2 regions of the Streptomyces sp. NPDC086989 genome follow, and region 1 is predicted to be linked to the other one. Evidence: predicted binding sites of a transcription regulator. Region 1 holds the regulator's gene; the other holds the start of a gene.

Region 1 (3,406 bases):
GCTGTCCTCCAGCGGCGCCGCCTGGAGGCCGGCGGCACCCCCTGCAGCGCCCCCCAGGGTGACCCCGGCAAGTCCCAGACCGGCCACAGCCGAGAAGATGACGGTGGCAAGCGCCGAGCGAAGCATTCTCTTGTTCATGGTCGGCTTCGTCCTCACTTGATGAAATCCTCTCCCCCGCCTGTCAGACGATGGCTCATTCAGGCACATCACTGCCACAGGGACGATGCATCATGTTCTTGCATGTTCAGGACCCTGGGGGGTGGAGATTTGACCATAAACCGAACAAAAGCGACACATCCCCACTCGGTCACCGAGCTGTGCAGCGAGGGGGCACGGCTCTACACGAGCGCGCTGAGGACGGGACGTATCGCACGTGGGGATGTCAAAACGGCACCCTGTCTGCTCGATCTGGCGTTGTTGCAGCCGGATCCTGATGACGCCAATTCGCTCCGTCCGGTTCCACCGGCGGTGGCACTCGCACAGCGGCTGCATCCGATCGAACGGGAGATCCGCGACAGACGTCGTGATTCCCTCGAACTGTCCGAGGCCTTCGAGCCATTTCTCGCCATCAGCGCGCAGAATCCGGCAAGCACCCACGCCATCACCGTGCTCGAGGGCTTCGACCCCATCAATGCCGCCCTCAACCTCGCCACGGCCGAGTGCCACACGGAGATGCTCACCATCCAGCCCGGCGGCGCCCGGCCCAGCCTGGAGCTCACCGAGGCCCTGGAACGCGACCAGCCGCTGACCGACCGCGGTGTCCGGATCCGGACCCTCTACCAGCACACCGTCCGGCACAGCCGCGGCACCCTCGCGTACGTCGACCTCCTCAAGGCCGGCAAGGTCGAGGTGCGCACGCTGGAGGAGCTCTTCGAGCGCCTCATCATCTTCGACCGGACCGTCGCCTTCATACCGGCCAGCGACGACCGCCAGGTCGCCCTGGAACTGCGCCACCCCGGGCTGGTCGACTACCTCATCAAGGTGTTCGAGCAGCTGTGGCACCGCGCGGTGCCGCTCCAGGAGGAAGTGACGTACCAGCACACCCGCGGCGGCATCTCGGGCGTGCAGCGCACCATCGCCCAGCTCCTCATCGAGGGCCACGTCGACGAGGCCATCGCCCGCCGGCTCGGCATGAACGTACGGACCTGCCGCGCGCACATCGCGAAGCTGGCCGGCACCCTCGGCAGCGGCAGCCGCGCCCAGCTCGGCTTCCTCATCGCCCGCTCAGGGATCCTGGAGGACGAGGGCGACTGACGCCCCCCGGCACAACGCGCAGGCCCCGCCCGGGGTTCCCGGGCGGGGCCTGCGCGTTGGCACGTCAGCGTCGGCCGTGGGCCGTGGGCCGCCGACCGTGAGCCGTGGGTCGCCGGCCGCTCCGGCGTCAGTCGCTCTGGCGCTTCGGCGCGGGGCGCCACACGACCAGGGCGTTGCCCGCAACCGGTGGCTGGTATTTGACCAGATCCCGCCGGTACGAGGCGTGCACCTGGGCCTCGCGCTGCTGGAGCACGGCCGCCGCGCCGTCCACCGCCGCCGAGAGCTCGGCCACCCGCTGCTGGAGCGCCGCGACCTGGTTCTCCAGCTCGATGATCCGCTTGATGCCGGCCAGGTTGATGCCCTCGTCCTGGGACAGCGCCTGCACCGTGCGGAGCAGTTCGATGTCGCGTGCCGAGTAGCGCCGGCCGCGGCCGGCCGTCCGGTCCGGGGAGACCAGGCCGAGCCGGTCGTACTGGCGCAGGGTCTGCGGATGCAGGCCCGAGAGCTGGGCGGCCACCGAGATGACGTAGACAGGAGTGTCGTCGTTGAGCTGGTAGTGGCTCCTGCGCCGGCCGTCCATGTTCATGCTCCCCTCGCGGACTCGAACAGCGCGGCGCGCGGGTCCTCCGACTCCGTCGCGTCGCGGTACATCTCCAGCGCCTCGCGGGCCTTGTCCGACAGCGAGGCCGGAACGGCGACCTCCACCGTCACCAGCAGGTCTCCGCGGGTGCCGTCCTTGCGGACCGCTCCCTTGCCGCGGGCCCGCATCGTGCGCCCCGTGGGGGTGCCCGGCGGCAGCTTCAGCGTCACCGACGGGCCGTTCAGGGTCGGGACCTTGATGTCGGCGCCCAGGGCGGCCTCGGCGATCGTCACCGGAACGGTGACCGTCAGGTTGTCGCCCTTGCGGCCGAACACCGGGTGGCCGTCCACGTGGACGACGACGTACAGATCGCCGGCCGGACCGCCGCGCTCGCCCGGAGCCCCCTTGCCGCGCAGCCGGATCCGCTGGTTGTCCGAGACCCCCGGCGGGATGCGGACCTGCATGGTGCGGGAGGACTTGGCCCGCCCGCTGCCCTTGCAGACGTCGCAGGGGGTCTCCGCGATCAGGCCGCGGCCCTTGCAGTCCGCGCAGGGGTCGGTCAGCGAGAAACCGCCGCCGCTGCCCCGCGAGACCTGGCCGGTGCCGACGCACGTCGGGCACACGCGCGGCGTGCCGTTCTTGTCGCCGGTGCCCGAACAGGCCTTGCAGGGCGCCTGTGAGGACATCCGGAGCGGGACCGTGGCCCCGTCCACCGCCTCCGTGAAGGAGAGGGTGACCTCCGATTCGATGTCCTGGCCGCGGCGCGGCTGGGTACGGGCCCCGGGGCCCGCGCCGCCGCGGTTGAACAGGCCGCCGAAGACATCGCCCAGGCCGCCGCCGCCGAACCCGCCACCCGCTCCGCCACCCGGCTGGGTGCCGCCGAAGAGGTCGCCGAGGTCGAAGTTGAACGAGCCGCCGCCCCCGCCCGGGCCGGGGCGGAAGCCCCCGTTGCCGAACAGGGTGCGGGCCTCGTCGTACTCCTTGCGCCTCTTGGCGTCGCCGAGGATGTCGTTCGCCTCGGAGATCTCCTTGAAGCGCTCCTCGGCCGAGGCGTCGCCCTTGTTGGCGTCCGGGTGGAACTCGCGCGCGAGCTTCCGGTACGCCTTCTTGATCTCGGCCTCGGTGGCGTCCTTCGGGACACCGAGGACCTTGTAGTAGTCCTTCTCGACGAAGTCCTTCGTGCTCATCCCCGGTGTCCCTCCTCTCGTACCGCTACTGGTTCAACGTCAGCCCTTGTCGGGGGCATCCGTGTCCTTGTCCGACGGCGCGTCGGCCTCGGCCGACTCGGACTTGGGGGCCGCTCCCGGCTGGGGCTCGGCCACCGCGACCCGCGCGGGGCGGATCGTACGCTCGCCGATCCGGTACCCCGGCTGCAGGATCGCCACGCAGGTGTCCTCGGTGACGTCCGGCGCGTACGAGTGCATCAGGGCCTCGTGGATCGTCGGGTCGAAGGGCTCGCCCTCCTTGCCGAACTGCTGCAGCCCCATCTTGGCCGCGGCGGTCTCCAGCGATTCGGCCACCGACTTGAAGCCGCCGACCAGCTCGCCATGGTCCCGCGCCCGGCCGATGTCG
Region 2 (3,406 bases), on a different contig from region 1:
CGCGCAGGTCCTCGGCGCCGATGCGCAGCGGCAGCTGCATCTCCCCCAGCTCGTGCTGGGAGGCCACCTTGCGCAGGAGCCGGGCGATGGAGCGCTCCAGGGTGCGCACGCCGGCCTCGCGGGTGTACTCGCCGGCCAGCTTGCGCAGGGCGTCCTCCTCCAGGACCACCTCGTCGGCGCCGAGGCCGGCGCGCTCCAGCTGGCGGGGCAGCAGGTGGTCGCGGGCGATGACGACCTTCTCGTCCTCGGTGTAACCGTCGAGACGGACGAGCTCCATGCGGTCGGCGAGGGCCTCCGGGATGGACTCCAGGACGTTGGCGGTGGCCAGGAACACCACGTCGCTCAGGTCCAGCTCGACCTCCAGGTAGTGGTCCCGGAAGGTGTGGTTCTGGGCCGGGTCCAGGACCTCCAGCAGGGCCGCGGCCGGGTCTCCGCGGAAGTCGGAGCCCACCTTGTCGATCTCGTCGAGCAGGACCACGGGGTTCATGGACCCGGCTTCCTTGATGGCGCGGACGATCCGGCCGGGCAGCGCGCCGACGTACGTACGGCGGTGGCCGCGGATCTCGGCCTCGTCCCGGACGCCGCCGAGGGCGACGCGGACGAACTTGCGGCCCATCGCGTGCGCGACGGACTCCCCGAGGGAGGTCTTGCCCACGCCGGGGGGTCCGACGAGGGCGAGCACGGCTCCGCCGCGCCGCCCGCCGATGACGCCCATGCCGCGCTCGGAACGCCGCTTGCGCACGGCCAGGTACTCGGTGATGCGGTCCTTCACGTCGCTGAGCCCGGCGTGCTCGGCGTCCAGGACGGCCCGGGCGCCGCGGATGTCGTACTCGTCCTCGGTCCGCTCGTTCCACGGCAGCTCCAGCACGGTGTCCAGCCAGGTGCGGATCCAGGAGCCCTCCGGGGACTGGTCGCTGGACCGCTCCAGCTTGTCGACCTCCTTGAGCGCGGCCTCGCGGACCTTCTCGGGGAGGTCGGCCCCCTCGACGCGGGCCCGGTAGTCGTCGGACTCCTCGCCTTCCTTCTCGCCGTTCAGTTCGCGCAGTTCCTTGCGCACGGCCTCGAGCTGGCGGCGCAGCAGGAACTCGCGCTGCTGCTTGTCGACGCCGTCCTGGACGTCCTTGGCGATGGACTCGGCGACGTCCTGTTCGGCGAGGTGGTCGCGGAGCCAGGTGACGGCGAGCCGGAGGCGGGCCACCGGGTCGGCGGTCTCCAGCAGCTCGACCTTCTGGGCGACGGTCAGGAACGGCGAGTACCCGGAATTGTCGGCGAGCGCCGACACGCCCTCGATCTGCTGGACCCGGTCCACGACCTGCCAGGCTCCGCGCTTCTTGAGCCAGGTGGTGGCGAGCGCCTTGTACTCCTTGACGAGTTCGGTGACGGCCCCGGGCAGCGGATCCGCGAGCCGTTCGTCGACGCTCTCGCCCTCGACCCAGAGCGCCGCGCCGGGGCCGGTGGTCCCGGCTCCGATCCGGACGCGGCCGATACCGCGGATCAACGCGCCGGGGTCCCCGTCGGAGAGCCGCCCCACCTGCTCGACGGTCCCGAGCACACCGGTGCCGGCGTACTTCCCGTCGACCCGCGGCACGAGCAGCACCCGGGGCTTCCCGCTGCGGACCGCCGCCTGGGCGGCTTCGACGGCTCCCCGCACCTCGGCATCGGACAGGTCCAGCGGAACGACCATCCCCGGCAGCACGACCTCGTCGTCGAGCGGCAGTACGGGCAGAGTGAGCGTTACGGACGTCGAAGCCATGATCTTCCCTCCGGCAGTGAAGTTGAGCTATGCCGACTCAATGCATGTGCGCCTCCCAATGTTCCCCACCTCCGTTCGCCCGGGGTGAACACTCGGATCCGCGTCAGGGGCGGGGCAGGGACCGGACCGCGGCCACGACCACCGCTCCCGGGATCAGCAGGCCCGCCTCGCCCAGTGCGTAGACCAGCCAGTGCGGCATGTCGGTCCAGGCCTCGTAGGGGATGCCCACGGCGATTCCGCTGGCCACCGCGAGCAGGCCGCTGAGCAGGAGGGTCGTCCAGGCGCACGCCGAGACCCGGCGGTTGAGGGTGGTCTCGTCCCGCCAGTGGCCCTGCGCAAAGGGAGGGGCGGGGGCGGGCCGGGGACGGGCCGCCACCAGCACAGGAGGACCAGCAGCATCAGCGCGGCCCCGCTCACCCATGACGCCGCGTCGGACCAGGGGGACGCGTGCCGGCGCAGTACCGCGTTGTCGAAGCCGATGGACGACACGATCAGCATCAGCACCGAGAACTGCGCGGCGAACTGGACCAGGCCGCGGAAGAAGTGGACCTCGCCGTGCCGGTTGCGTTGGTACGCGGGCAGCAGCCAGGCCAGTCCGGCGATCACCACGACGGCGTCCGCCGCGAGGATCGCCCCGGAGAACAGCTGCTCCGTCGTGGCGCGCAGGCACACCAGCTCGCCGGAGGCCAGCGCGTACAGGTACGAGGCCGCCGCGAGGCCGAAGAAGCAGGGCAGCAGGAGCCGCAGGCCGCGCGAGGCGTGGCCGTCCCCGCCCGGCGGGTTCTTCTCGCCGATCACCACGACGACCCCGGCGAAGACGAAGCCGGCGAAGATCCCGCAGAACGCGCTCATCGCACTGGCCGACCCGACGGCGCTCCAGTCCCCCGGCCCGTTCTGGCAGTTGTCCGGTACGAACGGCGGCGGGGCGGCGAGCGCATACGGCGTCATAGCGGCCGATGCTGGCACCGGGGCGCCGGCGCCGATCGGGGGTTGGCCTAAAAGTGGCACACGGGGTGAGGCATTGCGGAGCGCACTCGCGCGGCGCATGCGCCCTTGAAACGCCCCTCGGGCCCGATCCGGGCAGACGGAAGTTTGACGACAGGCCCTTAAACGCCCTCGATGCGGATGTCACCCGAGGAGGTCCGGACCGAGAGGTGGGACGGGGCCGTCGGGGTGGACAGGAGGGGGATGTCCCGTCTGCCCGATGAGGTGACGGTCGTGATCCGGTACGGGCCTTGCGGGAGCCGGAGCGCGACGTCCCCGGAGCCGCTCTGCGCGGACACCGACACCGGCGGCATCGCGAACGTCAGGCGGGCGTCGCCCGAGGAGGCGTGGACCTCCGCGGTCGGGCCGGTCAGGCCGGTGGCGGTGACCGACCCGGACGACGTACGGACCTTCAGCGGGCCCGCGATCCGGTCGGCCGTGACGTCGCCGGAGGAGGACGAGAGCTCGGCCCCCGCCACCCCGGCCACGGCGATGCGGCCGCTGCCGCTCTCCAGTCTGACCGTGACCGAGGCCGGGACCTGGAGGCGGTAGTCGATGAAGCAGGCGTCCGAGCAGCCGTCCGTGAGGCGCAGGACGCCTCCCGAGACCTGTTCGCCGCCCGGCTTCGGCGCGCTGTCGCCCCGGTAGTGGACCGTGCGCTGCAGGGAT

The links. Region 1 encodes HspR, which represses chaperone genes until heat shock. Its sites were predicted from a motif close to TTGAGNNNNNNNNNCTCAA; they were not measured.
Region 2: lon (endopeptidase La) is a predicted target of HspR. The motif match lies at 1,776-1,794, and genes of this name have one in related genera.

The regions. Positions count from the first base shown of each region.
Region 1 covers NZ_JBIVAL010000003.1:219,434-222,839, forward strand. Annotated here, with positions in the region: gene ACIPK4_RS07740 (hypothetical protein) at 1-138, opposite strand, end outside; gene ACIPK4_RS07745 (helix-turn-helix transcriptional regulator) at 241-1,254, shown strand; gene ACIPK4_RS07750 (heat shock protein transcriptional repressor HspR) at 1,382-1,834, opposite strand; gene dnaJ (molecular chaperone DnaJ) at 1,837-3,021, opposite strand; gene grpE (nucleotide exchange factor GrpE) at 3,061-3,406, opposite strand, start outside.
Region 2 covers NZ_JBIVAL010000002.1:209,486-212,891, reverse strand. Annotated here, with positions in the region: gene lon (endopeptidase La) at 1-1,753, opposite strand, end outside; gene ACIPK4_RS04690 (hypothetical protein) at 1,907-2,701, opposite strand; gene ACIPK4_RS04685 (DUF4097 family beta strand repeat-containing protein) at 2,860-3,406, opposite strand, start outside.